Promicromonospora sukumoe: one gene and its partner. The protein of the gene in region 1 interacts with the protein of each later gene in a pairwise test. Links are inferred from orthologs where the notes say so. Each region holds a gene or a part of one and is shown in the gene's direction. Other genes may lie near its edges.

Region 1 (3,087 bases):
GAGATCTACACCGACGTGGACGGCGTGTTCACGGCCGACCCGCGCATCGTCCCCGCCGCCCGGAAGATCGACCGGGTCTCCTACGAGGAGATGCTGGAGCTCGCGGCCAGCGGCGCCAAGGTGCTCGCGCTGCGCAGCGTGGAGTACGCGCGCCGCTACGGCGTGCCGGTGCACGTCCGCAGCTCGTTCAGCGCCCACGACGGCACGCGCGTGGTCGCGGCCGAGAAGAAGTCGAAGGAGAACGCCATGGAAGCCCCGATCATCTCCGGTGTCGCGCACGACCGCTCCGAGTCCAAGATCACCGTGATCGGCGTGCCGGACGTCCCCGGCATGGCCGCCCGTATCTTCGAGGTCGTCGCCGGCGCCGGCGCGAACATCGACATGATCGTGCAGAACGTGTCGGCCGCGGCCACGGGCCTCACCGACATCTCGTTCACGCTGCCCGACGGCGACGGCCCGGCCACCATGGCCGCCCTCACCGCCGTGCAGGGCGAGCTGGCCTTCGACTCGCTGCAGTTCGACGACCAGATCGGCAAGCTCTCGCTCGTGGGCGCCGGCATGAAGTCGCACCCCGGCGTCTCGGCGCGGCTCTTCGGCGCGCTGCGTGACGCGGGCATCAACATCGAGATGATCTCCACCTCGGAGATCCGGATCTCCGTGGTGACCCGCGCCGACTCGCTGGACGACGCGGTGCGCGCGGTGCACACCGCGTTCGAGCTCGACGCGTCCGACGGCGAGGCCGTCGTCTACGCGGGAACGGGGCGCTGACATGGTCGCGATCAATGATCAGGGCGTGAACGTCGCCGTCGTCGGCGCCACCGGCCAGGTGGGCGCCGTCATGCGCCGGCTGCTGGAGGAGCGCGAGTTCCCCGTGGCGGAGATCCGGTTCTTCGCCTCGGCCCGCTCGGCGGGCACCACCCTCCCGTTCGCGGGCGTGGACGTGCCCGTCGAGGACGTCGCCGCGACGTCGACCGAGGACCTCGCCGACATCGACATCGCGCTCTTCTCCGCCGGGGGCGGCACGTCGCGCGAGCACGCGCCGCGGTTCGCGGACGCGGGCGCGCTGGTGGTCGACAACTCGTCGGCGTGGCGGCGCGACCCCGAGGTGCCGCTCGTGGTGTCCGAGGTGAACCCCGACGCGATCGGGGACGCCGTCAAGGGCATCGTGGCCAACCCGAACTGCACGACGATGGCCGCCATGCCGGTGCTGTCGCCCCTGGCGCAGGCCGCCGGGCTGGAGCGGCTGCGCGTCGCGACGTACCAGGCCGTGTCCGGCTCCGGGCTGGCCGGCGTGGCCGAGCTGGCCGGGCAGGTGCGCGCCGCCGTCGGGCAGGAGATCGAGGGCCTGGTGCACGACGGCGCGTCCGTCGACCTGCCCGACCCCGCGATCTACGCGGCGCCCATCGCGTTCAACGTGCTGCCGCTGGCCGGCAACCTGGTCGACGACGGCTCGGGCGAGACCGACGAGGAGCAGAAGCTCCGCAACGAGTCCCGCAAGATCCTGGGCCTGCCCGACCTGGCCGTGGCCGGCACCTGCGTGCGCGTGCCCGTGTTCACCGGGCACTCGCTGTCGGTGCACGCGGAGTTCGCCCGGCCGATCACGCCGGACGAGGCCCGCAAGCTGCTGGCCGACGCCCCCGGCGTGCGGCTGGTCGACGTGCCGACGCCGCTCGCGGCGGCCGGTGCCGACCCGTCGCTGGTGGGCCGCATCCGGCAGGACCAGTCGGTGCCGGACGGCCGCGGCCTGGTCTTCTTCGTCAGCAACGACAACCTCCGCAAGGGCGCTGCCCTGAACACCATCCAGATCGCGGAGCTGATCGCGAACGACCTGGCGGAGCTCGCGGTGCTCGACGCCGCGGAGGCGGCCGACACGTAGGCCGCCGCCGCACGGCCGCCGCACGACCGCCGGAGGGGCGGGACGGACTACTTGTCCGTCCCGCCCCTCTTCTGTCTTCGTACGAGTCTGTCTTCGGACGAGTTTCCCCGAGGTGCTTGCGCGGGCTCCCGCATCTATGGTTCATTAGTCAAGTAACGAACCAACGGAGGGGGTGAGCCGGTGTTCGACGGACCCGAGCCGATCTACATCCAGATCGCGCAGATGATCCGAGCGCAGGTACTCGCCGGTGAGCTGAAGGAGGAGGAACAGGTCATGTCCACCACACAGTTCGCGACGACGTTCCGCATCAACCCGGCGACGGCCCAGAAGGCGTTCGCCGGCCTGGTCGAGGAGGGCGTGCTCTACAAGCGCCGGGGTCTGGGGATGTTCGTCGCGCCGCAGGCCAGGGAGCGCCTGCTCGAGGATCACCGCAAGCGCTACTTCGAGGAGGTCCTGGCGCCCGCGCTCCAGCAGGCGGACATCCTCGGGATCTCGACCGACGACGTCGTGGCCTACGTGCTCGGCGCCCGCGACGGCAAGCGAACGACGGAGGAGTCATGACCGCACCATTCGGAGCCCGCCTGGACGACGTCGTCGTCCACTTCGGCAAGAGCCACCGGGTGCTGCAGAACGGCACGATGATCCGGGACGACGCCAGCACCGCGCTCGACGGCGCCTCGCTGACGATCCGGCCCGGGGTCATCACCGGGGTGCTCGGCCGCAACGGCGCCGGCAAGACGACGATGCTCTCGCTGCTGGCGGCGTTCACCCGCCCGACGAGCGGCACCGTCGTCGTCGGGCCGGAGGGCGAGCAGGAGGACCCGTGGGAGAACCCGTGGATCACCTCCGGCACGCAGCTCGTCCGGGAGAGCGGCGACCTGATGACCGACGAGAAGGTCTCGACGTCGCTCAAGTACTACGCCGACATGCGGCCGGACTGGAGCGCCGAGACGGCGGAGCGGCTCCTCGACCTGTTCGAGGTCGACGTCCGCAAGAACCCGTCGGCGCTGTCGCGGGGCAAGCGGTCGGCGATCGGGGCCACCATCGGCCTGGCCACGCGCGCGCCGCTGACCATCTTCGACGAGGTGTACCTCGGCATGGACGCGCCCACGCGGTACGCGTTCTACGACGAGCTGCTGGCCGACTACGCCGAGCATCCCCGCACGATCCTGCTCTCCAGCCACCTGGTCGAGGAGGTCGAGCGGCTGTTC
Region 2 (3,167 bases), on another replicon or contig:
CCGGGCGCGCCGAGCTGGTCCGGCGATCAGGCGACGAACGCCTCGGGCCCGAACCTGCCCCACGCGACGAACCCGGCCAGGACTAGGTACGTCAGGTCCAGCAGCATGAGCCGGTACTCGCCACGGCTGAGGCGGGTGACGGCGGCGCCCACCATGATCATCGCCAGGCCGAGGGCGGCCAGCGGCACCAGGCCGGTCGCGACCCCGAGCAGGGCGGGCAGCACGAGGCCGAGCCCGCCCAGCACCTCGAGCACCCCGATGGCCCGGACGGTCCCCGGTCGGAAGTCCTCGACCCACGCCGCGGCGGGCCCGGACGCGAAGATCTTCTCCTTGCTCAGGACCACCTTCACGCCACCACCCGCGACGTAGGCGAGCGCGAGCAGTCCGGCCACGGTCCACAGGGCGATGTTCATCGAGTTCCTCTCACAGCGACGGTCGCTGTCGTCCCGCCGACGAGACAGGCGCCCCGTGCGTGACGACGTGCCCGCCCGCGACGACGTGCCCGTGCGTGAGACGGTCCCGCGCGCAACGGCCCCGTCGTCGTCCGCCCTACCGCCGGGCGGACCGCCCGCGGAACTGCCTGCGCGACCGCCCGGCCAGACCGTGCAGGGCCCAGCCCAGCAGCGCGCCCACCGCGTAGAACGGCAGGTCGGGCGCGTTGAAGGTGGTGCCGAGCACCAGCCGGGCGAGCACGCTGTGCGCGCCCAGCTCCGCGGGGATGCCCGTGAGCTGGAAGAGCTCGACGCCCACGCTCACCGCGCACGCCACCGCCGCGGCCACCCACCCGCGCGTGCGCGGCGCGACCACCAGCACCAGCCAGAAGATCAGCAGGGCGTAGAGGGCGTCGCCCGCGTACTTCGCGACGTCGCCGTCGAGCACCGAGCGCACGGACAGGCCCGCGGCCACGGTCAGCACGGCCGCGACGGCCGGCGCGGCCCGACGGCGGAGCGCGGCCAGGGCGGTCGGGGCGGTCGGGGTGGACTGCATGCGGCGAAGGTACCCTCTCTGCCATGGCATGGACCCGCCCCCGACGACGCAAACCCGTCACGTACCTGCTCGGTGAGCCGGTCGAGGAGTACCCCGCGACCGCCCCGGAGGTGGACCGCGGTCACGTGCTGCGCATCACCGAGATCGGCGAGCCGGTGCTGCACAACCCCGCGCGGACCGTCGAGGAGTTCTCCACCCCGGAGCTGGCCCGGCTGGTCGACGACCTGTTCGCCACGATGGAGTCGGCCCAGGGCGTGGGCCTCGCGGCGCCCCAGGTGGGGGTGGACCTGCGGGTCTTCGTGTACGACCTCACGGACTCCTCCGGTGACCGGCACGTCGGCCACGTGGTGAACCCGGTGCTGACCCAGGACCTGGAGGCCGAGCCCGAGACCGAGGAGGAGGGCTGCCTCTCCGTGCCCGGCGCCTATGAGCCGCTGGAGCGGCCCGGCGCGGCCACGGTGCGGGGCGTGGACCAGCACGGCGCCCCGGTGCAGCTCTCGGGCACCGGGTACCTCGCGCGCTGCTTCATCCACGAGTCGCAGCACCTCGACGGCACCCTGTACTGGGACCACCTCAGCCCCGAGCTGCAGGCGGACGCGCTGGAGCAGCGCGACGAGGAGCGGCCGCACATCGTCGCGGAGCGCCGCGAGATCGCGATCGAGCTGGACAAGACCCCGCCGGACTACCCCGAGAAGCCGGCCGGCGGTCGCTGAACCCGCCCCCTCGCACGTGTCAGACCCTCAGGTCCCCCGGGTGACCTGAGGGTCTGACACGTCCTGGATCCACGTCGCCACGGCCTGCGCCACGGCCTTCTCGCGCGCGACGCCGCGCATGTCGTGCGCGCCGGACAGCGTCACGGTCGTGACCGGCCCGGGGATCGCGGCGACGTGCTCCGCGAACTCGTCGGGCGTGCCGAACGGGTCCTTGTCGCCGGACACGAACAGGGTGGGCACCTCGATCTGCCCGAAGTGCTCGACCCGGAGCTTCTCCGGCCGCCCCGGCGGGTGCAGCGGGTAGCTGAGCAGCACCAGCCCGGCGGCGGGCAGCCCCTCGGCGACCGCCATCGAGCACATCCGCCCGCCGTACGACCGCCCGCCGAGCAGCAGCCGGTCCGTGCCGACGCCGAGCTCGTCCGCCCAGGCCGCGGCCTCCGTGCGCAGGTGCCCGACGGCGACCGGTGCCCGGTCCGGCATCCGGCGTCCCTCCAGGCGGTACGGGAAGTCGACGCGCCGGACGGGCAGCGGCGGGACGGCGTCGGCCAGGGTCTGCTCGACCGTGACGAGGGCCGGGCTCTCGCGGCTCGCGCCCGCTCCGGGGGTCAGCAGGAGGCCTGCGGGAGTGGTCACCGCCCCAGTCTGCCCCGGACGGCCCCGGCGGGCGGCGCGAGCCGGCGTCCCCGGTGCTGCGGTCTCAGGTGAGGTGGTCTCGGGCGCTGCGGTCTCAGGTGAGGCGGCGCAGCAGCATGAGCGCGCCGCCGACGGTCAGCAGCGTGCCCCCGCCGAGCACCGCGACCCAGCCGAGCGGCGAGATCACGTCGTCCTCCTCGGCGGTCCGCAGCTGCGCCTGCGCCGTCGACCGCCCCTGGAGGTTCTGCACCACCGCGGCCCCGGCCGACGTGTCCGACGGCGAGGGGGTGGGCGTGGGGGAAGGCGTGCTCGCGGGCGTCGGGGACGACGTCGGGCTGGGAGCAGCCGTCGGCGTCGGGGTCGGCGTGGGGTCCTGCGCCGGTCGGTCGGGCTCGGCCGGACCGGCCGGCTGGGCGGGCCCGGCGGGCTCGGCCACGGCGGGCGCGGTCGGCGTCGGGGCCGGTTCCTCGGTCTCCGCGGGGGCGGGCGTCGGCGTGGGGGTGGACGTCGCGGTCGGCGCCGGGGCCTGCTCGGCGGCGGTGCACATGGTGTTGCCGCCCGACTCGTGCCAGTTGCTGGCGTCCTCCACCTCGACCCAGACCACGCAGTAGCCGTCCGGGTACGCCCGCCGGGCCTCCCAGAACGACGTCCAGCCGCTGGACTGCTCGTTCCGGGTCAGGTCGCGGGAGTACGAGCGGGCGCTCTTCGACGAGAGCGACCGCACCACGTACGTGACCTGGTCGCTCTCGCGGCCTCGCTCGAAGGCCACGCCGTCGGCGCTCACCCAGATGTTGTCGGCGTAGGCCTCCGCGGCCACGGCGCGCTGCCCGACGG

The links.
Region 2: the proteins of FHX71_RS22245 (region 1) and def interact in binary tests that used the Escherichia coli proteins (3 or more experiments, as listed by UniProt). The link is inferred for Promicromonospora sukumoe from one-to-one orthologs.

Annotation. Positions count from the first base shown.
Region 1 is NZ_JACGWV010000002.1:1,159,649-1,162,735, reverse strand. The notes cover bases 48-2,822. They hold FHX71_RS22245 (aspartate-semialdehyde dehydrogenase), read left to right. Parts: upstream 48-769; coding sequence 770-1,876; downstream 1,877-2,822. Other genes in these bases: FHX71_RS22235 (ATP-binding cassette domain-containing protein), read left to right, coding at 2,434-2,822; FHX71_RS22240 (GntR family transcriptional regulator), read left to right, coding at 2,057-2,437; FHX71_RS22250 (aspartate kinase), read left to right, coding at 48-768. Also shown: more of FHX71_RS22250, read left to right, coding at 1-47; more of FHX71_RS22235, read left to right, coding at 2,823-3,087.
Region 2 is NZ_JACGWV010000003.1:379,474-382,640, forward strand. Bases 1-2,855 are described here. They hold def (peptide deformylase), read left to right. Parts: upstream 1-1,010; coding sequence 1,011-1,700; downstream 1,701-2,855. Other genes in these bases: FHX71_RS25785 (DoxX family protein), read right to left, coding at 27-413; FHX71_RS25790 (ribosomal maturation YjgA family protein), read right to left, coding at 550-987; FHX71_RS25800 (alpha/beta hydrolase family protein), read right to left, coding at 1,728-2,333; FHX71_RS25805 (hypothetical protein), read right to left, coding at 2,428-2,855. In the rest of the region: more of FHX71_RS25805, read right to left, coding at 2,856-3,167. UniProt on the Escherichia coli protein: Removes the formyl group from the N-terminal Met of newly synthesized proteins. Requires at least a dipeptide for an efficient rate of reaction. N-terminal L-methionine is a prerequisite for activity but the enzyme has broad specificity at other positions.